3 regions of the Thalassolituus oleivorans MIL-1 genome follow, and region 2 is predicted to be linked to each of the others. Evidence: predicted binding sites of a transcription regulator. Region 2 holds the regulator's gene; each other region holds the start of a gene.
The links. Region 2 encodes sigma-54, which starts transcription at its own class of promoters, with help from an activator protein. Its sites were predicted from a motif close to TGGCACNNNNNTTGCTNT; they were not measured.
Positions count from the first base shown of each region.

Region 1 (7,876 bases), 530 kb from region 2:
AGCTTTGGTATCCGGGTTAGTCGTTGGTGTTTTCACCGGCTCGCTACTGCGGGCTTTAGCGCCGCTGTCGAGTCCGTTAGTAAATTTATTGATATTCATAGCTATGTCTCCGAGCCAATTGTTCATCTTACACTCCTGCATTGTGGTTATCGGCAGCCCATTATCGAACTTTAATATTTTTTTGAAAAATTAATCGATCTGTACTAAATCAGCGCCCAAGACCTCGGCTGATAGTATCTTTTGTGAACGGTCATTGCGCACACGGATATGCTCGCCCAAGTGGCCGTCCGTCAGCGCAGTGCCCGCCATCTCTATGCGAATTCCAGGGCGTTTCAGGCGAATCGTTACGGGTTGGCCACGAGAAATGATGTCCGCAGCCTCTATCATATCGGGGCTAATCACAGTGCCAGTGCGCAAACTGCGCTTAGCTTCAGAGCCAACAACATCTGTAAGCGTCAAATAAAAACCCTTACCTAGCTCGCCTGTATCATATCGAATCAGTGAAACGTGCTCTGGTTGAAGGATTTCACCGTTTTTTATCGGGTTTTGTAGCACAGCAACCTCGCGGTAGATATGCAGTTGTAGCGCTAAATTTTGTACCCAATAGGGGTCTGCACAGCGCAGCTCAATGCCATTACGGCCCGGTTGTAGCGGGCGCATCAGATCAATGGTGGGTTCTTCTCGGCAATCAGGTAAATCGTATTGCGGGCTAATACTCGGAAACGACACCTCGGCTTCTTGCTCTTCAGTCGTTAAGCTTTGCCATTGCGCCAATATCCGGGCGCCTAAAGCCTCGCGCCAATTGCTCTCATTGGCTGCCGTTTCTGCCAGCGCAGCGCCCACAGTTAGTCCGGATAGGAAAAATCCCACAAATATCCGGTGCATTTTCCGGTTCTCTACTATGCTCAAGATGTTACTGAATAAAGATGTCATGAATCTGGCGCTTTGCTGAATCTAATTAACTCTTCAGCAAAGGTCGTGCCGGATTACAAACCGGAGAGGCGTACATGGCAGGTGTCTTAGAATCCGTCAACCAACGAACCAAACTAGTCGGTGAAAACCGCCTAGAGTTGCTGTTGTTCCGGGTCAGCGGACGTCAGATCTACGGGATCAACGTTTTCAAGGTTAAGGAAGTATTGCAATGCCCCAAACTCACCGTGCTGCCAGGCAGCAATCCGGTAGTGAGAGGCGTGGCGCATATTCGTTCAGGCACCATACCCATTATGGATATGAGCTTGGCAACGGGTAATGCACCCTTGCAAGATATCCAAAATGCCTTCGTGATCATTACGGAATACAACGGTAAAACTCAAGGATTTTTGGTGGCTGGCGTAGAGCGCATCATCAACATGAACTGGGAATCCATTCATCCACCCCCAAAGGGCACAGGTCGTGAACATTACCTGACTGCGGTAACCGAGGTGGATAAAGTACTGGTAGAAATCATCGACGTAGAGAAAATTCTCGCCGAAGTTTCGCCGGTCAATGAAACCATACGAGACGGCATAATCGATGACGGCGTGAAGTCGCGCGCCAGCGCTCGCAAAGTACTGATTGTCGACGATTCTAAAATCGCTCGTAAGCAGGTGAGCCGATGTCTCGAAAATATCGGTGTTGAGGTGGTGGCCCTAAATGATGGCCGCCAAGCGTGGGAGCATGTGCAAGCGATTGCGGATAGTGGAGAGCGCCTGCAAGACCATTACATGATGTTAATCTCGGATATCGAGATGCCAGAAATGGATGGTTATACCCTCACAACACGTATTCGCAGCGATAGCCGTATGGCTGGGTTTTATATCGTACTGCACTCGTCATTGAGTGGTGTATTCAATAAAGCCATGGTTGAAAAAGTAGGGGCCGACGATTTTATTGCGAAGTTCGATCCCGACATTTTGGCTGAACAAGTCGTACGTCAGGTAAATGCTGGTTCCCAGTGAGTGACAGAATGCCCTGGAGCATTTCCAATGAGCGGTGATGAATATCGCCGCTTCCAACAGATGTTGGAAGCGGCGAGTGGAATACTACTTGGCGACGGCAAGGAATACCTTGTTACCAGTCGCTTGCGTAAGCTAATTACTGATCGGGCTTTTTCTGGTCTTGATGCCCTTATAGCTGCCAGTCAGCGCGACCCTAGCTTGATGAATCATGTTGTCGATGCCATGACAACAAACGAAACTTTATGGTTTCGTGATGAACATCCCTACAAAATTTTTCGTGAACGAATGTTGCCCGAAATCGCCGCTAACGGTCGTTCGGTGCGTATTTGGTCAGCGGCTTGTTCTACAGGGCAAGAGCCTTATTCGTTGCGTATGGAAATTGAAGAATATCGCAAACGAAATCCCGGCAAGCTCAATCAAACGATCTCCATACTAGCAACCGACATATCCTCATCGGCGTTGGCGGTGGCTAAGGAAGGGCAGTATCCACATATCGCGATTCGTCGTGGGATGACTGATCCAATGCTCAGTGCCTACTTTCAAAAAACGCATGATGATATCTGGACCATCAACAACCTTGTTCGCAAAGATATCGAATTCCGTGCTTTAAACTTACAAGACAGCTTTAACAGCCTTGGTAAGTTCGACATTATTTTTTGTCGCAATGTTCTTATTTATTTTTCACCCGAAACCAAAACCAACATTTTAAAGCGCATGCACGCCTTGCTGCCTGTTGGCGGTTATCTAATGCTAGGGGCCTCTGAGTCTCTGCACAATCTTCCCGATTATTATGAAATGGTCGCCTGCCATCCGGGCATCGTTTTCCGCGCTAAAGCCCTGTCTTAATTACCGGCGGTAAAGCGGCAATGTCTAGTAAATAGACCCTTGCCGCTCAAGGGAAAACCCTTGCCGCTAGCCCTCCTGATTCAACGTCGAAAACCAATAACCTATTGAAAAATAAGTAAAAAATAAGTTGGTACGGGGTTTGCTCATGTAATTACACAGTCACTAATCGAGAGTGCAACATGGGCTCAATTAACTTTACTAACGCACTAGGAATAAACAGCTCGGCGATGCAGCTTCGCGCAGCACGAGCCGAAGTGTTAGCCAACAACCTAGCCAACGCTGATACCCCAGGATACAAAGCACGAGACTTTGACTTCCAAGCGGTACTGGCCGGTCAAACGCGTAGTAAAGATCAACTTACCCTTGCCCGCACGCATCGTGGTCATATCGACAATAACGGCGCTACAGAAGGCGAAGATGGCGAGTTGTTGTATCGCACACCATCACAGCCATCCATCGACGGCAACACTGTTGATTCTCAGATAGAACAAGCTCTATTTGCTCGTAACAGCCTGAATTACAACGCCAGTTTTGAATTTTTAAACGGCAAGTTCAAAGGCATTAAAGGCGCGATTCGCGGAGAATAATTATGTCATTAACTAGCGTACTCGACATCGCCGGAACCGGCATGAATGCCCAATCAATTCGTTTGAACACCACGGCCAGTAACATCGCAAACGCCGAGAGTGCTTCAAGTTCAGTTGATGAAACCTACCGTGCTCGCAAGCCTTGGTTTGCCGTACTCGAAAAAGAGCAAAGCAACATTAACAGTCAAGACGAAGCCTTTATGCAAAGCGCAGAAGGCACTGGCGCGGGTGTACAGGTGATGGGCATCGTCGAAAAAGATTCCCCGTTGCAAATGCGCTTCCAGCCGAACCATCCAATGGCGAATGAAGACGGCTACGTCTACTACCCAAACGTTAACGTCGTCGAAGAAATGACCGACATGATGTCATCTTCGCGTAGTTATCAAATGAACATCGAAGTACTAAAAACAGCAAAACAAATGCTGCAACGTACATTAACTCTAGGACAGTAAGGAGCTGACCATGGCTATTAACGACGTAAGCTCCAGTGCCTCGGTCCTAGACCAATACCGGACGCCGACTACCACCGAAGAAAAAACCAACGAGCTAGGCCGCAATGCCTTCCTCGAATTGATGGTGGCACAGCTAAACAACCAAAACCCGTTAGAACCCACCGATAACCAAGCGTTTGTCGCTCAGTTAGCGCAGTTCTCTCAGGTTGAAGGATTGGATAATTTAAATACCACTGCCGAAAGCATGATGTCGCAGTTTACCTCCAATGCTGCGTTACAAGCGTCGAGCTTAGTGGGGCAGTCGGTCATCGTCGAAGGCAACACTACCGGCCTGCTGTTGAGTGGCGGAGTAGTGAGTGGCTATGCCGATGTTCCGGATAGCGCCGCCGATATGACGTTATCTATCGAAGACGAAAACGGCGTACTGCTAGAACAAATTCCACTGGGTAACCACGATGCAGGATCCATGTCCGTGCGTTGGGATGGTTACAACCTCATGGTGGATGGCGACATCGTCAATCTGGATCGCAGCAAGCTAAATGCGCCGCAATATTTAACCGATGAAAACGGCGATACCATCTTGGATAGCAACGGCGAACCGGTTCCTGCGGTTTATGCCGCTGGTGAATACAACTTCAAGTTGAACGCCACCATCGGCGGTGAAGCCGAAGAATTAGATATGCAAATGAGCTCACGGGTAGACAGCGTAACCATGAGCGCAGGCGGCAGTGTGACCCTCAATTTAACTGGGGGGCAACGCGCCAGCATGGATCAAATCAAACAGATTTTAGACGCTTAATTTAGGCACCGGAGAACAAACATGTCTTTTAATATTGGTTTAAGTGGAATTCGGGCTGCCTCAACGGATCTTGAGGTAACAGGTAATAACGTTGCCAACGCCAGCACCATTGGTTTTAAAGAATCCCGTGCTGAATTTGCCGACGTATATACCAGCACTTTATTAGGCACAGGTCTAAAGCCTGTGGGTAGCGGCGTTATGGTGGATAACGTTCGCCAACAATTTTCTCAAGGTAATATCAGCGGCACAGAAAACGCCCTCGATTTAGCCATCGATGGAAACGGCTTTTTCGTGCTTGAAGACCGCGGCAGTATTTCTTACACCCGTTCAGGTATCTTTTCTCTAGATAAAGACGGTTACGTCGTTGCCAACAATGGCTCGCGCTTGCAGGGTTACGACGCCAATGACAGCGGTGTAGTTAGTGGTGTTTTAGGCGATATTCAAATTCAAATCTCCAACCAAGCGCCACGGTTAACATCATTAGCATCGTCGATATTAAACCTCAATGCGGGTGCCTTAGTACTACAAGAACAAGGTTTGCAATTAGTATCAAATGGTTTGGCCATTGGTGCTGCTGATGCCGGTATTGCCGAATCAACGCGTTCTATTTTGTCGGCGGCAGGACAGCCAACAACCGCAGGCACACCAGCGACTATGCCATTTGCGACCGATCTTGCCACGGTTGCTGCCGGTGCCGGTTACGGTGCCATTACAATGGATATCGACGTTGGCGATGGTGCTGGTGCGCAAACCGTCACATTAACCGGCTTAGTTGGCCCAACTACAGTCAATGCCATTTTAAGCGACGTGCAAGCAGCGCTTGATGCCACCTTTGGTTCACAGCAGCTGACTGCCACCCAAGACACCACGACGGGTGCGTTAGTGATTCAACGTGCAGGCTACAATGCCACTAACGGTACTAGCTTTGCTGCCACCAACACCGCCGCATGGGATGCTGCATTTGGTGCAAACAGCGGTGTTATTGCCGGAACCCAAGGCAGCACTTTATTTGTTGGTTCAACGCCGATCACCGCGGATTTCACCAGTATTCCAGGTACATCGACCACCACGCGCACAACCGCAACACCAACACTGAATATTGTCTCTAGTGATGCTGGCCAATTTGCCCAATTAACGGCTGACAATAACTACAGCTCACTCGACGTTAGTGCTGGTGGCGGTAACGTATTAGCCTTCACCATTGCAGCAGAATCAGGCGGCACATACCCAATTAATTTGAGCCAAGCCGCTTGGCTTGGTGCTGCTCCCGTAAGCTACAACGCTGTTTCAATTACAGAAGCCGTCGCTGAAATTAATACCCAAATTACCGCCACCGCCGGTGCTGGTAACGAAGAAGTGATTGCGGTAGTTAATGGTGGGAAAATTGAATTTCAAACCCAAGCACCAGCAACCCAAGGCGACTTTGTACAAATCGCCGATAACGCGGTTAGCTCAGTGGGCTACAGCCTGACAAGCTTAGGTTTTTTATCGAATAACCGCTTCGATGGTGGTGTCGAACCTGTACTCGCTAACAACGAATTTGTGCTCGAAGTAACCAGCACATCCGGTAATGGTGGTGGCCCATTCACCATCACCATTCCACCGGCAAATTATGCCTCGCTGGATGCATTAGCGGTCGCCATTCAACAACAAATTGATGTGTATATTGGTGCTGGTGGCTTAGCAGGAAAAGTGACCGTCGATGCTGTGGGCGGACAGCTAGTATTTACCAATAGCAACGTCGGTGCGGGCGAAGGCGTTTCTATCTCAGGAACCATCGCCGAACCACAAGCGGCAGCTGAATTAGGATTAGACAGCCTATTTACCGTAACCGGCCAAAACGAAGTGGATCGCTCCAACAGCTTTCGTATTAACTTAACGGTACCTGCGCCGGATTCTGAAAATCGCAGCGGCTCGGTACTGATTTCTCTCGATGAAGAATATCGCTCAGTACAACAATTGGCTTCCAGTATTAACCGCCAATTAAATAGCCAAGATGCCGACAGTTATATTGGTATACAAGCATCCGCGGTAGAAATTGAACCGAATGTTGTACCGCCGCAATTCACTCTAAAATTGAGCGCAACTACCGAGGGTGAGGCATCCATTATTTCCATCACCAACATCTCTGCTAATGGTCCAGATATATCGGCAGCCGAATTGTTTGGGATTTTACAAGTCAATCCAGATGACTCCAGCCTACTGGTAACCGGTATTGAAGGTGTATCAAACGAATACCCAGAACAAACCGTTACCCTGATTGATCCAGATGGCGAAGAGACCGAAATTACCTTGCCATTGCACAGTGAAGGTAACGAAATTGTCTCAATATTTAACCAACAGCCGGGCGTTACCGCATCCGCATTAACCACCATGAATATTCCGCTATCGGGGTACAACAGCCCAGGTAACGACCTAAAATTAACCGTAAATGGCCAAGTATTAGAATCCACATCACTGGCAGACATTGCCGATGAAATTAATAACTACCGTGCCACAACGTTACCCGGATTTTCTGCTGAAATTAGTGAAAATGGCGACCTCGTGATTTACAACGAAATTGGCCGAGATATTAATGTCTCTATCGACAGCGCCGTTGTAACCGACTCCATCACCATTCAAGGCGCCGACAATACAGGACCAGTGGTATTAGGTGGTTCAGCCACAGCCGACGTCGCCGCAGCCATTGGTGGGCAGGTTACCTTTATTCTTAACGAAGGGTATATTCTTGCGAACCCAGACCCAGTTGTCTCCGGTATTTTTGGCGCACTGAGCGAAGATGAATTCACTCCATATGTACTGAATTCGTTCGATCCACTGGATCAAGATACCTACAACAACGCAACCTCAACCACAATTTATGACAGCTTGGGTAACTCCCACGTCATGACCCAATATTTCGTAAAAGAACCGTTAGATGCGACACGCCCTAACGAACAAAATATTTGGGCAATGTACGTGTTAATTGACGGGCAAAACGTCGGTGATCCTGATCCATCACTGCCATTCCCAGAAAACTTAGACCCAACTGCAGCGCGTTTCGAAATCTTCTTTAACCAAGACGGTACACTCGACGAAATTGCCACCGGCGACATCTTCATCACCAACTGGGACCCAGTTGACGAAAATGGCGATCCAACGGGTGCATTTACCTCAACCAACGTGTTGGAAGGCGGTATTCCACTAATTGATCCACCGGTTAACTCCAACTTCCAAATTTCGTTGGACGGCTCCACCCAATTCGGTAGCAGCTTC
Region 1 is NC_020888.1:2,723,032-2,730,907, reverse strand. Features, by position in the region: gene flgM (flagellar biosynthesis anti-sigma factor FlgM) at 1-126, opposite strand, end outside; gene flgA (flagellar basal body P-ring formation chaperone FlgA) at 190-885, opposite strand; gene TOL_RS12525 (chemotaxis protein CheV) at 1,008-1,937, shown strand; gene TOL_RS12520 (CheR family methyltransferase) at 1,965-2,783, shown strand; gene flgB (flagellar basal body rod protein FlgB) at 2,963-3,370, shown strand; gene flgC (flagellar basal body rod protein FlgC) at 3,373-3,822, shown strand; gene TOL_RS12505 (flagellar hook assembly protein FlgD) at 3,833-4,621, shown strand; gene TOL_RS12500 (flagellar hook-basal body complex protein) at 4,643-7,876, shown strand, end outside.
Region 1: the regulator sigma-54 is predicted to act here: its motif matches at 2,912-2,929, upstream of flgB (flagellar basal body rod protein FlgB).

Region 2 (7,876 bases):
CCACTGGGCCCCATGATGGCGGTGATTTTGCCTTTCGGAAAATCCACATCGAGATTGTCATATATCAGCCGATCTCCTCGACTGAATGACAACCCACGAATGGACACATATGGTTGCTGGTCTGACATGCGCTAGAAACCTGTAAAAATCTGTGGCTAGCATAGCTGATTGTATCTAGCAGACCAATGCTTATCCCGCGCCCTACCCATACAGTCACCTTGAACGCTGAGTTGCAATTGCGTGCAGAATTCCCTCGGGTACAATGGCCAGCTAATTTCACAAGTCGGTCGCTACGACGTCTTACTCACTCCTACAGGAGCACTACCCGATTATGTATGCTGAATATGGCGCCGTACTGCTTGGTTTAATTGTTTTAGTGTGGAGCGCCGACAAATTCGTGATTGGCGCAGCAGCCACTGCTCGTCATCTTGGCATGTCACCATTACTGGTTGGCCTTACCATTGTTTCGATTGGTACTTCGGCACCGGAAATGTTCGTTTCGGCAATGGCCGCTATTGATGGCGCAGGTAACCTAGCCATCGGCAATGCACTCGGCTCAAACATTACCAATATTCTGCTGGTTCTCGGGGTCACGGCACTGATCGCCCCGATTGCTCTGCAGCGCTCATTATTAAAGAAAGAACTACCACTACTACTATTGGTAAGCATCATCGGCGGTCTCACGCTGATGGATCTAGAACTAAATCTCATTGATGCGGCCATCCTGATCGTGGCTCTTATCATCGCCTTGTACTTAATGTTTCTTGATTCCAGCGAAAGCGGCGAAGCGGTTGTCGATGAAGATGAAGCGGCTGAAATCGAAAACACCAGCATGAAATCAGCCATGTTTTGGCTAGTCATTGGCTTAGCAGCACTGATGGTGAGTTCTAAACTATTGGTTTGGGGCTCGACCGGCATTGCTCAGGCCTTTGGTGTGAGTGATTTAGTGATCGGTTTAACCATCGTTGCCATCGGCACGAGTCTGCCAGAGCTAGCAGCTTCAGTAGCCAGCGCGCTAAAGGGGCATCACGATATCGCCATCGGTAACGTGATTGGCTCCAACATTTTTAACATGCTAGCCGTCATGCCTATTCCAGGTTTGTTAGCCGTCACGGCGGTAGAGCCCATGGCATTCGAACGCGACTATATGGTCATGATGGGTGCAACAATTATGCTCATTGCCTTATTCGCACTTAACTACCGTAAGGGCACTATGGGGCGCGTATCGGGTCTACTCATGATATCCGCCTATATTGTTTACCTTGTTTCACTTTTCTATACGGCTTAATTATTTATGACGACTGCACAATTATTTAATTTTATTTCCTCCGCAGAGCGTACGATCAAACTCGAACAGCAAGCGGTTGCGCGCTTAGCGGATTATTTGGATGAGCATTTCACTCGCGCCTGCCAAATGATTATTCAATGTCGTGGTCGCGTGGTAGTCACTGGCATGGGCAAGTCTGGACATATCGGCAATAAAATTGCTGCCACCTTAGCCAGTACCGGCACCCCCGCCTTCTTCGTTCACCCAGGTGAAGCCAGTCACGGCGACATGGGTATGATCACCGCCGCCGACGTCGTAATAGCGCTATCAAACTCAGGCGAAACAAACGAAGTGACTAGCATGTTGCCGTTGCTCAAGCGCATGGGAACACCACTAATCAGCATGACCGGCAATCCTTCTTCAACATTAGCAAAAGCGGCCAACAGCCACCTTTATACCGGTGTTGAACAAGAAGCTTGCCCGCTGGATTTAGCACCAACATCATCGACCACCGCTGCATTGGTCATGGGTGATGCACTAGCCATTGCCTTGTTAGAGGCGAAAGGATTTACCGCTGAAGACTTCGCCTTTTCACATCCCGGCGGTAGCCTAGGTCGTCGTTTGCTGCTGAAAGTCGAAGATATTATGCACAGTGGCGACCAATTACCCGTCGTGAATACCAGCACACGTTTATCCGAAGCACTATTGGTAGTCACATCGAAAGGTTTGGGCATGACCACAGTACAAGATGACAATGGCGGTTTAGCCGGTATTTTTACCGATGGCGATTTACGTCGTGCTATCGACCAAGGCGTAGACATCCGTGCCTGCTCAATGAGCGATATAATGACGGCTAATTGTAAAACAACGACGCAGGGCATCTTGGCAGCTGAAGCATTGAAAATCATGGAAGACAATAAAATTAACGCCTTAGTAGTAAAAGATGAACAACGTACTGTGGGCGTTGTCACCATGCACGATATGCTACGCGCAGGCGTTATCTAATGCGTAAACGTTACTTGCTGCTACTGTTAACCTTGATATTTGGCTTAGCCTTAATCGCGGTTGATCGCTACACCCAAGAGCTAAATCAGCCCTTGAGTGAACAGCAAAGTAACGAAGCCGATTACTATGGAGAGACGCTACTCAACTGGCACTATGGTGTGGATGGTAAACTTGGGCAGACCTTTCGAGCCCAGCGTTCAGATCACTATCCCCTAATAGGCGTGACCCGTTTTTTCGCACCTATGATTACCACGCGAGATGATCGTGGCCAAATCTGGCAAGTCACCGCCAAAGAAGGGTCGCTAAAAGACGACGAGCAAGTTATTCGTTTTAACCAGACAGTACGGATCGAGCCCATAAATACTGGCGAACAAACAACCGATGCCATGCTGATTGAAACCGAAGCATTAACCTACGATATTCGTGAGCAAATTGCAGCGACCGATTTACTGGTCACCATGACAGGGCCGGGTAGCCGCGCGACCGCAACAGGCATGACTCTGGATGTTAACCGCCAGCGCATGGAACTGAAAACCGGGGTAAAGACTATTTATGTACCCGAACAATAAGCACACCAACACTATGAAAAACAGCGCCCGTGCGTTATTTATTTTGGCCGTGAGCAGCATCAGTCAGCTAGCACTTGCGCTACCCGATGACTGGCAACAAGAAATGACCATATTATCCGACCGCGCAGAAATCGACCGCAAAGCGGGTACGGTTATCTACGAAGGTAACGTCATTCTGACTCAAGGCACGTTGCGTATTGAATCCGACCGATTGATGATTTTACGTAGCGGCAACACGCTCGAAAAAGCCGTAGCCGAAGGCAATAATGGGGAACCAGCGCGCTATCAACAACAAGTGACCGCTGGTAAACCTATGACTCGCGCTCATGGTGATCGGATTGACTATTTTGCCGCGCGCCGCCAAGTTACACTGACCGGCGACTCGCAATTAGAACAAGATGGCAACCTATTTAGTGGCGAGCATATCGTCTACGACATGGACAAAGAAACCGTCAAAGCCGACGGCGGCACACGCAACGACAGCCAAGCTACGCCAGACAGCGGCTCTTCTGGCGATCGTCGTATTAAAGTTATTATCCAACCGCAACAGGCCACTGATGAAAACGCTGAAAGCTGAACACCTAGCGAAAAGTTACAACGGCCGTGAAGTGGTAAAAGATGTATCCATGTCGGTACACAGCGGTCAAATTGTTGGTTTGCTTGGCCCTAACGGGGCAGGCAAAACGACCTGTTTTTATATGATCGTTAATCTTGTGCAAGCCGACAAAGGACGTATCAAGATCGACGACGAAGACCTGAGCCACCTGCCTATGCATGGGCGCGCGCAACGAGGAATCGGTTACTTACCCCAAGAAGCCTCGATTTTTCGTAAGCTCAGCGTGGCCGACAATATCCTCGCAATTTTAGAAACGCGTAAGGATCTAAATCGCAAACAACGATTAGAGCGCCTTGAAGGATTGCTCGATGAGTTCCACATTCAGCACATCCGCGCAAGCTTAGGCATGTCGTTATCAGGAGGCGAACGTCGACGCGTAGAGATAGCTCGCGCATTAGCTGCAGAGCCATCTTTCATCCTACTGGATGAGCCATTCGCAGGGGTTGACCCCATTTCCGTATCCGACATCATGGATATTATTCGGCAGCTGAAAAACCGCGGCATCGGCGTACTGATCACCGACCACAATGTGCGTGAGACCCTCGCCATCTGTGAAAAAGCCTATATTGTCGGTGGGGGCCATATCATTGCGGAAGGCACCGCAGAAGAAGTTTTAGCGAACGAACAAGTGCGAAAAGTTTACTTGGGTAACGATTTCCGCCTTTGATTCTAGCCCCCTCATCAGGCTATGATCGAATCAATCGGGTTTCGTGCTTGCAAGATAGATTCCATAAGCACAGGCTTAGCCTATAATGCATAAACACTATTTTTCTGCCGTAGATAGGTAATCGTTAAGTTTCCATGAAAGCGTCTCTCCAGTTAAAGATGGGTCAGCAACTGACCATGACCCCTCAGTTGCAACAAGCCATCCGCCTACTCCAGCTGTCCACCTTGGACTTACAGCAGGAGATTCAGGAGGCGCTCGACTCCAATCCGATGTTAGAAACGGATGAGTACGACGATCCGAATCCTGAGGTAGAAGCACACCGTGGTGAAAAAACTGAACAAGAACAAAACGAAATAGATCACGAAGCCCGAGAGCGTTCTGAAGACAATCACACGCTCGATGAACAATGGTCTGACGATAAAATTCCAGAAGATCTACCCAACGACAGCGAATGGGAAGATACCTACCAAACCACTGCCAGCGTTTCCTCCAGCAGTGGTAGTAGTGGCGCAATAAACGACGATTTCGATTACGACTCTCGTCATGCCACCACCGATAGCCTACAAGACCATCTTTTGTGGCAGCTTAATCTCACTCCGATGAGTGATACCGATCGCGAAATCGCCTTAATGCTGATTGATGGCACCGACGACGATGGCTACTTACACACCACTGTCGACGATATTCTCACCAGCCTTGATCCAGCATTAGAAGTTGAAGAAGACGAAATCATGGCAGTGCTGCATCGTCTGCAGCAATTTGATCCTGCCGGTGTGTTCTGTGTCGACTTGCGTGAATGCCTGTTACTACAATTGCAGCAGCTACCAGAAGCAACGCCTTGGTTAGCAGAAGCCAAACTCGTGATTCGTGAACACATCGAGTTACTCGGCAGTCGTGATTATCCAACGCTGATGCGTAAAGCAAAATTAAAAGAAGAAGCGCTCAAAGATGTGCTGCGCTTAATTAAAGAACTCAATCCAAAACCGGGCTCAGGCATCTCTCCTGATCAATCTGAATATGTCATTCCCGATGTTTTAGTGCGTAATATTCGTGACGAATGGCGAGTCGAACTCAACCCCGAAATCGCACCGCGTCTGCGCGTCAATGCCGATTATGCGTCCTTAGTTCGCCGTTCCGATAACAGCACCGACAACGCTTTCCTCAAAGACCACCTGCAAGAAGCTCGCTGGTTCATTAAAAGCTTACAAAGCCGCAATGAAACCCTACTCAAGGTGGCAACTAAGATCGTCGAATATCAGATCGAGTTCTTCGAAGAAGGCGAAGAAAAAATGAAACCACTGGTTCTGCACGACATTGCCGAAGCCGTGGGCATGCATGAATCGACAATTTCTCGTGTTACCACGCAGAAATTTATGCACACCCCTCGTGGTATTTTTGAGCTGAAATATTTCTTCTCAAGCCACGTCAGTACCGATAGCGGTGGTGAATGTTCATCTACCGCAATTCGTGCCATGATCAAAAAACTAATTTCTGAAGAAAATGCCCGTAAGCCATTAAGCGACAATAAAATCGCGGCATTACTAGGCGACAAAGGCATCCAGGTCGCGCGCCGTACCGTTGCTAAGTACCGCGAGGCCATGATGATTCCGCCCTCTAACGAGCGCAAACAGCTTATCTGACGATCAACAACGAGCCAGTAGACAAAAAGGAGACTGGGCATGCAAATCAATATCAGTGGTCACCACGTAGATGTAACCGAAGCAATGCAGGGATACGTTGAGGAAAAGATGTCAAAGCTGACACGTCACTTTGACAACATCACTACCGGACAGGTTACTCTGACCGTTGAAAAGGGCCGCCAAGTAGCGGAAGCAACCATTCACGTTACAGGTACAGATATCCATGCCAAGTCAGAGCATGATGATATGTATGCTGCCATTGACTTAATGACTGACAAGCTCGATCGACAAGTGTTAAAACACAAAGAAAAAACAGTCGCGCGGCTACACGGACAAGGCTAACTCCATGACACTTCGCATTGACGATATCCTCTCACCAACACACACCTTGGTGGACGCAGAGGTATCCAGCAAAAAAAAGTTGCTGGAATTCCTAGCAGGATTGGTCGCTGAATCCATCAGCGATAGCTCAGCGGATGAAATCTATGAGCGACTACTCGGACGCGAACGTCTGGGTAGTACCGGCATAGGGGAAGGCATTGCCATTCCCCATTGTCGGTTGCCTCAGTGTGAACAGGCCTTTGGCGTGCTATTACGCCTTGCCGAGCCAATCGACTTCGACGCCATTGACGGCAAACCAGTAGATTTGGTGTTCGCACTCTTAGTACCAGAAGAAGCAACGGAAGAACATTTGCAGGTATTGGCAATGTTGGCCCGTAATTTCAATGAAGAGTCGTATCGCAGTGCATTACGTTGCGCTCCGGACAATCGTCAACTATTCCAGCGCGCAGCCGCCGGAACTTAATACCACAAGGAATGTAGGCCCATGCGTTTGGTAGTGATTAGCGGCCGATCCGGCTCAGGTAAGTCCAGTGCACTGCATGTACTGGAAGATCTCGGATTTTATTGCATCGACAACCTACCCATTGGTCTACTTCCCGCCCTTGCCGAACAAGCCAACGGCAATGAAAAGCTCACCCAAATTGCCGTAAGCGTTGATGCTCGCAATCTTGCTCATGCGGTTGACCGCATCGAATTAGTGTTACGCGACCTCCCGCACGACCATTACAAGCTCGATGTGGTTTATCTCGATGCCAGTGAAAAAGTCTTATTGCAACGATTTAGCGCCACGCGCCGAAAACACCCTCTTACCAGTAAGAAGATCTCACTAGCAGAAGCCATTGAGCAAGAAAAAGAACTGCTCGATCCGCTGGCTAACATGGCCGATTTAACGCTCGATACCACGCATATGTCGGTACATGAGCTGCGCAGCTTAATTCGATTACGTGTAGCCGATAAACGCGACGGCGATATGTCGATCCTGTTTGAATCCTTTGGCTTTAAGCACGGTATTCCCATCGATGCCGACTATGTATTCGATGTCCGCCATCTACCTAACCCCTACTGGGATGAAAGTTTGCGGCACCACACGGGGTTAGAGCAGCCGGTACAAGCGTTTTTGAGTCAGTACGATGACGTCAAAGATATGCAACAAAGTATTAGTGAATTTATGCAACGCTGGATGCCGCGTTTTGTTGATGCCAACCGCAGCTACATGACCATCGCCATTGGCTGCACAGGTGGTCAACATAGATCTGTGTATATGGCAGAGCAACTGACAGCAGAATTCCAGCAATATTATCCCAACGTGCAAGTTCGTCACCGTGAACTCGCGCGGCTTTCCGAATCGACAGGCCATTAATTCATGATCAGTACCCAAATAACAATTATCAATAAACTGGGTCTACATGCCCGTGCAGCGGCCAAATTAGTCTCTACAGCGTCTGCTTTTTCTAGCCAAGTAAAAGTCGGTTATCCCGGCCGGTTGGTTGATGGCAAAAGCATTATGGCCGTCATGATGTTGGCCGCGAGCAAAGGTACCGAGATCCAACTTCAAGCCGAAGGTAGTGACGAAGCAGAAGCCATTACCGCGCTCCAAGACCTTATCAATCGTTTCTTCGACGAAGGTGAATAATCCGCTATAAAACAGCAAATTAGCGCTAATACTGCGAGTACTTTCATGGTATATAGGCGCTATTCAGGCTAGAATTCTGGTCAACTCCTGCGCAACCAGAGCCATCCCATGGGACAACATACGGAAAAGGCAAAAGC
Region 2 is NC_020888.1:3,250,942-3,258,817, forward strand. Features, by position in the region: gene TOL_RS14925 (ABC transporter ATP-binding protein) at 1-128, opposite strand, end outside; gene TOL_RS14930 (calcium/sodium antiporter) at 332-1,288, shown strand; gene TOL_RS14935 (KpsF/GutQ family sugar-phosphate isomerase) at 1,295-2,272, shown strand; gene lptC (LPS export ABC transporter periplasmic protein LptC) at 2,272-2,841, shown strand; gene lptA (lipopolysaccharide transport periplasmic protein LptA) at 2,825-3,418, shown strand; gene lptB (LPS export ABC transporter ATP-binding protein) at 3,399-4,124, shown strand; gene TOL_RS14955 (RNA polymerase factor sigma-54) at 4,259-5,764, shown strand; gene hpf (ribosome hibernation-promoting factor, HPF/YfiA family) at 5,804-6,106, shown strand; gene ptsN (PTS IIA-like nitrogen regulatory protein PtsN) at 6,111-6,569, shown strand; gene rapZ (RNase adapter RapZ) at 6,591-7,466, shown strand; gene TOL_RS14975 (HPr family phosphocarrier protein) at 7,470-7,739, shown strand; gene mgtE (magnesium transporter) at 7,848-7,876, shown strand, end outside.

Region 3 (7,876 bases), 2.0 Mb from region 2:
TCCTCGCTATTCATTTGCTCGGGTTGGCAGCCACAGGTGTTCAGCAGCAGACCGACTACAGTTGTACCGTGACAGAACGACGAATGTTAACGATTGATTTCTTATAAGCAGAACGTTTTTAACTGCTTTCTGCTATTTGACGGACTGGGATTTATCACCATGCAAAACGAAACGAACGCCACTCAACACACTTTTTTGGCAGCTTGCCCGAAGGGAATTGAGTCACTATTGGCCGATGAAATCAGAGAGTTAGGCGGTGAAGTTGAGCGCGAAACTATTCTCGGTGTGGTTTGGCGTGGCGACTTGGCGACCGCTTATCGATTTTGTTTATGGTCGCGCCTTGCCAGTCGTTTGTTGTTACCACTGCAAGAAAGTCAGGTAGACAATGTCGACGAAATGTATGAGGCGGCCCGTTCGGTCGACTGGCCGATGGTATTCCCCGTGGGCGCTACGTTCCGTATCGATTTTCACGGTCGTACCGACTACCTAAATAACACCCAATTTGGTGCGCAAAAAATCAAAGATGCGATCGTCGATTGTTTTCGCGAGGAGGAGGGGGCTCGCCCTACGGTAGATAAGGATGGCGACATTCGTATTGAGGCTCAGCTACGTAAAGGTAAGATTTTCCTCTATCTAAATTTGACCGGTGATAGCTTGCATCGTCGTGGCTATCGTTTGCAGCCAGGCAAGGCTCCGTTGAAAGAAAACTTAGCCGCTGCGATTCTTATTCGTGCCGGTTGGCCAGCATTGGCTAAAGCTGGAAAACACCTGATTGACCCTATGTGTGGTTCGGGAACAATTTTGATCGAAGCTGGCCAGATGGCTGCAGATGTCGCACCCGGTCTTAATCGTCAGCGTTGGGGCTTTGATCGTTGGCACCAACACGATCGAAAAACATGGTTAGCAGAAGTTGAAGCGGCACGAATTCGTCGTACCGAAGGTTTAGCCGCCATGACGAGTCGTTTATATGGCTTTGATATTGATGGTGACCAACTTAACGCTGCAACAAAGAACCTCGAACGCTCAGGTCTTGCCGGTAAAGTGCATTTGGAACGCCGTAGCATTGAACAGCTGCGTGTGCAGAAAGAGGTGATTGCGGAGGGCGGTATTGTTGTTTGTAACCCACCTTACGGTGAACGTTTAAGTGAATTGCCGCAATTAGCGCCGCTGTATCAGCAATTTCACGATGCCACCATGCAAATGCCGGAATGGCCGATTGCCATGTTTACCGCCAACCTTGATTTAGCGCGCAGTGTTCGCCGCCCGGTGAATAAGCAATACAAGTTAATGAACGGCAAAATTGAAACCCGTTTGCTGGTATTTGGTGCTGCCGATGAACGCTCTGACCGTGCGCCTGCCAGTGCGATTCGTGGGCCGGTAGAAGCCTTCGCTAACCGTTTGAAAAAGAACATCAAGAATCTACAAAAGTGGGCAAACCGCGAAAACGTGCATTGCTATCGTTTATACGATGCCGATTTACCGGAGTACGCAGTGGCCGTTGATCGCTACGAAGATTGGCTGCACGTGCAAGAATACGTACCCCCTAAAACGATTGATCCTACGGTGGCTGAACGTCGTTTACTCGATGTACTAGCTGTATTGCCAGAAGTCACCGGCGTACCGGCTGAGCAAATCGTACTTAAACGTCGCGAGCGCCAAACGGGTCGCAAGCAATATGAAAAGTACAACGATGAAAAAAGCACTATGGTCGTGCGTGAAGGCCAAGTGCAATTACAAGTAAACCTAAAAGATTATTTAGATACTGGCTTGTTTTTGGATCACCGCCCAACGCGCTTAGAAATCGCTCAGCTAGCTAAAGGTAAGCGCTTTTTAAACTTGTTTTGCTACACCGCGACCGCCAGTGTTCATGCCGCCGCCGTGGGCGCGCATTGCACCAGCGTGGATATGTCGCGTACCTATTTAAACTGGGGTCGTGAAAACTTCCGTTTAAATAAAATAAACGACGAACTGCACAAATTTATCCAAGCGGATTGTTTGCAGTGGTTGCGCGAAGATAAAGGCAGCTATGACATTATCTTTATGGACCCGCCAACCTTCTCTAACTCAAAACGTATGGAAGGCGTGCTGGATATTCAGCGAGATCATGTTGATTTGATTCGTTTAGCAATGGCACGGCTAGCGCCGGGCGGTACGATGATTTTCTCGAATAACCTGCGTAAGTTCGATATGGATGTAGAAGCACTGAGCGAATTTACGATTGTGGATGTGAGCGCCAAATCCATTCCTACCGACTATGCGCGTCGCACCAATATTCATGTGTGCTATCACATCACCAAGTGAAACTTCGCATAGCTTGAGTGTGGCACCAAAAAAAAGCGAAAAAACCAATATTGCACCATGTGTGTGCAGTATTGGTTTCATCCTTCCCGCATCGCTCTGCAGTAAAAATCCATAATTGCGACATATTGAAACTTTTACTCGCGTAAGTGCGCCATATCTGGGCGATATCAAGCTGACCTCAGACAAAGATGACAAACTTGGTATGAAATCTGCTAAACGAACAGCTACTTATTCTTCTTTCTTACCTAGGGCTGGGTTTGATTGTTGTTAAGGCACTGATTTGGGGCTTCGGAGTGAGCGCCTGCCTTAACTTGATCTTGTTAACTATTAAGAGGACCCAACGTGGAAAATATTGACGTCAACAGCATCAATAGTGCGGTAGAAACCTTGATGCAAAGCGCCAACACCATGTTTATTTTGCTTGGTGCCATCATGGTACTTGCCATGCACGCCGGTTTCGCGTTTTTGGAAGTGGGCACGGTTCGTCATAAGAACCAAGTAAACGCGTTAGTAAAAATTATTACCGATTTCGCCATTTCGACCTTGGCGTACTTTTTTATTGGTTATCAAATTGCGTACGGCATGGATTTCTTTGCGGGCGCGACCGATCTTGTCGTGAATAGTGGCTATGAGCTGGTTAAGTTCTTCTTCTTGTTAACGTTTGCTGCGGCCATTCCTGCGATTGTGTCGGGTGGTATCGCGGAACGTGCGAAGTTTTATCCTATGTTAGTCGCATCGGCGTTGATTGTTGCGTTTGTTTATCCTTTCTTTGAAGGCATTATTTGGAACGGCAACTATGGTTTTCAGGCGTGGTTAGAAAGTACCTTTGGTGCGAGTTTCCATGACTTTGCCGGATCTGTTGTTGTTCACAGTGTCGGTGGTTGGATCGCATTTGCAGCAGTGTTCCTGTTAGGTTCGCGTCGTGGTCGCTATCGTGATGGTCGCGTTGTGGCATTTGCACCTTCGAATATTCCCTTTCTGGCGTTAGGTGCATGGATTCTTGCGGTAGGCTGGTTTGGATTTAACGTGATGTCTGCTCAGACATTAGATGGTATCTCTGGTCTGGTGGCTGTTAACAGCTTGATGGCGATGGTTGGCGGTACAATCACTGCCATGGTGGCAGGCCGTAAAGACCCCGGCTTTATTCACAACGGCCCATTGGCTGGCTTGGTAGCTGTGTGTGCAGGTTCGGATTTAATGCATCCAATCGGTGCATTGGTTGTGGGTGGTGTTGCAGGTGCGTTGTTCGTATATGTCTTTACTCTCGCGCAAAACCGTTTTACTCAGTTTGATGACGTGTTAGGTGTGTGGCCACTACACGGCTTGTGCGGAGCATGGGGTGGTATTGCAGCGGGTATTTTTGGTTTAGAAGCATTCGGCGGTCTTGGCGGTGTCAGCTTTATGTCTCAACTGATTGGCACGGCAGCGGGCATTGCGGTTGCTTTGATTGGTGGTTTCATCGTGTATGGTTTCGTGAAAGCGGTATCCGGATTACGTCTCACCGAAGAAGAAGAGTTCAACGGTGCTGATTTATCGATTCATAAAATTGGTTCGACCAGCGAACTCTGATTATTGGATTGGTTCGACTATTAAGACCGAAAGCCCTGCGAGTGATCGTGGGGCTTTTTTATGCGCGACGTTTGAGGTGCAAACTTAAGCTTCGAAGGAGTAGCAGGACCTGTTATTTTATTGAACTATAAACCACACCATGTGGGTTTGAGACACGGCGGGTAGTGATACTTTACTGTTGTATAGTTTAGTGTGAGAGGTAACCGTATGATTGAGAATAAAGGTCGCTGGCTGAGCTTTTTTAGTACTTGTTTACTGGTTCTGATTTTTTCGTCGTTTGCCTATGATGCACAGGCACAGGTTCGCTTTAGTGATGTTGTAATCCCTCCATCACTAGAGCAGCCTGCAGGTATGATTGAGACGGTTGCCGAAGACGACTCCTACGCAGCTAAGTACCTACCCGATATCATCTATGCTACTTATGGCAAACGAGCGGTAACGCTAAGTTTACTCATACCAAAACAAGAGAGCGCCAAGAGTTCGTGGCCATTAATTGTTTACGTGCAAGGCGCTGCTTGGCGCAATCAAAACCTTTATCAAGCACTGCCACAATTAGCGGATTTTGCCCATCAGGGTTATGTCGTTGCCAGTATAGAGCACCGTCCCTCGTCGGAAGCAATCGCACCGGCGCAAGTTCAAGATATTAAATCAGCCATTCGTTATTTACGAAAAAATGCCGAAAAGTATCATATCGATCCTAATCGAATTGGCATTATGGGGGATTCATCGGGAGGCCATCTTGCGGTGATGGTGGGAGTGAGTGAGGACGAGGCAGACTTCGAAACTGAAGATAATCAGCCTTTTACAAGTACAGTAAAAGCAGTCGTTGATTTGTATGGCCCAACCGATTTTTTACAAATGCACAAATATCCAAGTCGTATTGATCACAATGCCGAGGACTCTCCAGAGTCGTTAGTTGTCGGTGGCCCAATTCAAGATCCGAAATATCGCGCCTTAGTCGATTTATACAATCCTCTAACCTATATAGAAAAAGATAAAAAATTGCCTCCTTTTTTTATTATTCACGGCGATACAGATGCCCTAGTGCCTTTCAATCAAAGTGTTTTGCTGTATACCAAATTACGAGATACGAACCATGAGGTTGCCTTTTACAAAATAAAAGGTGCCGGCCATGGACCTGGGATTTGGACGAAGGGAGTGATGGATCGGATTCAAGAATTCTTTGATCACCAGTTGAAGTAAATAGCATTTATGCCTCGTAGTGTTTTACTGGGTAGGTTGAATTTTATGTCTTGGGGTAGGTGATTTTTATGAATAAACAGACTCTTCTCAATGAAAAAACAGAAGTGAGTGAAAAGGTCATGAGAGTAATTGCTCATATGCCGACGAAAAGCCTTCCTGTATTGATGGATGATGACTTTACGCAACGATTAGCCGATGCCGACTTTATGCGTATCGCCGTGCTATTGGCAGAAAAAAGCTATAACGAGGGCGGCTGTCCAATTGGCGCCGTTATTATTGATAATGCGACAAAGAAAATTGTCGGAAAAGGGCACAATACGCTGGTTCAGGAAGATCATCCTTACAATCACGGAGAAACATCGGCGATTCGTGATGCAGGACGTATCGACTTCAGTAAAACAACGATTTTTACCAGTCTTAGCCCTTGTGATATATGCGCAACATTAATTTATATGAGAGGCTTTGCTCGGGTCGTTGTCGGTGATGTAACAAACGCATCCGGCAACGAAGCGCTGTTGCAAGACAAGGGAATTAGCCTAAATGTTCTCGAAGACCGTAAGGGAATTGAGCTTTATGCAAAATTTCGCTCAGAGAAGCCTGAACAAGATTTAGAGGACTGGCAAGGGAAGAGTGCATTGCGGAAAAACGAATAAAAAGCCTATGCAAGATCGCTTGTCTTGGTGAGTTTTTATGCAGCTTTAAATGCTCGGGAGTGAATCCTCTTGGGATTGTCGGGCCTCAGGGGGAATGTTATCCTCTCGCCATCTAAGGATGATGACTAAACAAAGGAGTTGTACCCGAATGTCGATTGTTTCTATTAAACGCCGCCAATTAGCCTATAAACTAGGTAGCAAAGCCGATACACGTCAGTTTGTTCCCTTCTCTAAAACCACCAACGGTGACCATGGTCGCAAGGTCTTTATCGACGCCGCACTTGCGCCGCTATTTGCTTCTCTGATCGACCCCAATAGCGCCAAAGGCGTGCAAACCATTATGAAAATTGAGCAACTGCGCGCGATTGCCGGCGGTGTCACCTCAAATAGTAATGTGAATACGCCGTTTGAATACATGGAAAACTTTGTTGATTTGGCGTTGTATTACCAAATACACAATGGAGTGGCAGAGGCAGGAAATAGCGCTGTGCCGGGTGTGTATATTACCGATATAACGTTTGCGGGAAAGGAGACAAACTCTCCTGCTGGACTTTATGTAAGAAAACCTGATGGTCGCTCGTGGAAAACAAGAGTAGTTGAAAATGGAATTGCGGAAACAGAGGTAGGTTTCATTCGATCAGGGAAAAACGTCGATGATGTCGCTGATCAATCATCTGATATAGCCGGGGTTGATGGTTTTGGAAATCAAAACAGTTTTAACTTGTTCTTTATTCCTGAAATGGTACGAAATGAGATGGGCATCTGGATGACTCCTTGCCGTCGTGCTTTTAGACCATTAGAAGCGGCTCAGCGCTTGGCTAATACTTTAATAAATACGCAGCGTTATCGTAGTCAAAATAACAGTGCTACGCCGATAAAATGGACATTGGCCGGTGATGGCGTAAAGCTTTTGCAGTTAGCACTTGAAAACGTTCCAGGTATTCTAGATAAACATCAATTTAAATTACACGACCCTGTTGCTGATATTGTTCAAGTGATTAACACATTAGAAATGAAAGGGGCTAAGTTCGACAGTACACCTGTTGCATATTCTGGAACGAACAAACGTGCATTGGCTTCTGCGGCATTGTCGTTGAATAATGGTAATTTAAGCCAATATCATAAGTCCTTGCAGAAAGATATAAAAGCGGAAGCCGGTAATATATCAGTAGCACCAGTTGCAGGGCCTTCTAAGAATGGCAAGGTAACTACAGATTTTCTTTCTTATGTTAAGAATATGTCGAGCTCATTGACATGGTGAGTTCGTTAATTGGCCCTGATTTTAGTCAAGCACCGATTGTAAGTTTCAATCTTGTAGGTACTCAAATCTATATTCCTATTCCTGATGAATGTAATCAGGATACTAAATGCTCAGAATCTAATATTGTTTCTTTAGATGATGAATCTATTTATAACATAAAAAATCCAGACTATTTGTTGATAAAACATTTGCTTAAAACTAAATTTCGATATTTAGATGGGAGTGATGAATTAGAAGCAGGGCAGATTAGAGTGGAAATGGATGTGTTGAAAATAGACAGTTATCGTCCGGCCGATTGCAATTCTGTTTTCAGGAAAAGTGAATTTTTAGATTTCTATTTCTATTTGGTTCAATACGAAGAACGTAAAATGAGGGATCCGGAGAATCGAGAAAAAGACGATAAATATTTAATTTATCCTCAGTGTCGAGATGATATTAAGGAACTGAATTACGACGGATCTTCATCATGGCTCTTTGCGATCTGTGGCTACGCTGAAGTAACGAGACCTTATCGTACGTTTGTTACACCTATAACAAATAATCACGTTTTATCGATTATGGTAAGTATCAGCGGCTTCGACTTCGGTTCCGTCGAACTAGAACAAGAACTCGTCGCTGAAGCCGACCAATACATCTTAGATTTCATCAAAAGTATTCGTATAGATTACTCACCAGAAACGCTCGCTGAAATTCAGCGTGTTCGTGGTGATGTTACTGCTTAATGCTAGTAACGAGTTACCTTACCGACTCTGCGCTTAGGTTCAACTAAGCGCTTTTATATCCTCCCTTTAAGCTATTGACCCTGAATCTCAATCAGGCATTCTCTGTATTGTTATTTTTCGGACATTAACGTCAGGGATAGAATATGTCGATTTTTAAACGCTTTTTT
Region 3 is NC_020888.1:1,281,857-1,289,732, forward strand. Features, by position in the region: gene rlmKL (bifunctional 23S rRNA (guanine(2069)-N(7))-methyltransferase RlmK/23S rRNA (guanine(2445)-N(2))-methyltransferase RlmL) at 160-2,301, shown strand; gene TOL_RS05795 (ammonium transporter) at 2,692-3,870, shown strand; gene TOL_RS05800 (alpha/beta hydrolase) at 4,078-5,073, shown strand; gene TOL_RS05805 (nucleoside deaminase) at 5,142-5,726, shown strand; gene TOL_RS05810 (hypothetical protein) at 5,875-6,987, shown strand; gene TOL_RS05815 (hypothetical protein) at 6,981-7,709, shown strand; gene TOL_RS05820 (hypothetical protein) at 7,853-7,876, shown strand, end outside.
Region 3: the regulator sigma-54 is predicted to act here: its motif matches at 2,500-2,517, upstream of TOL_RS05795 (ammonium transporter).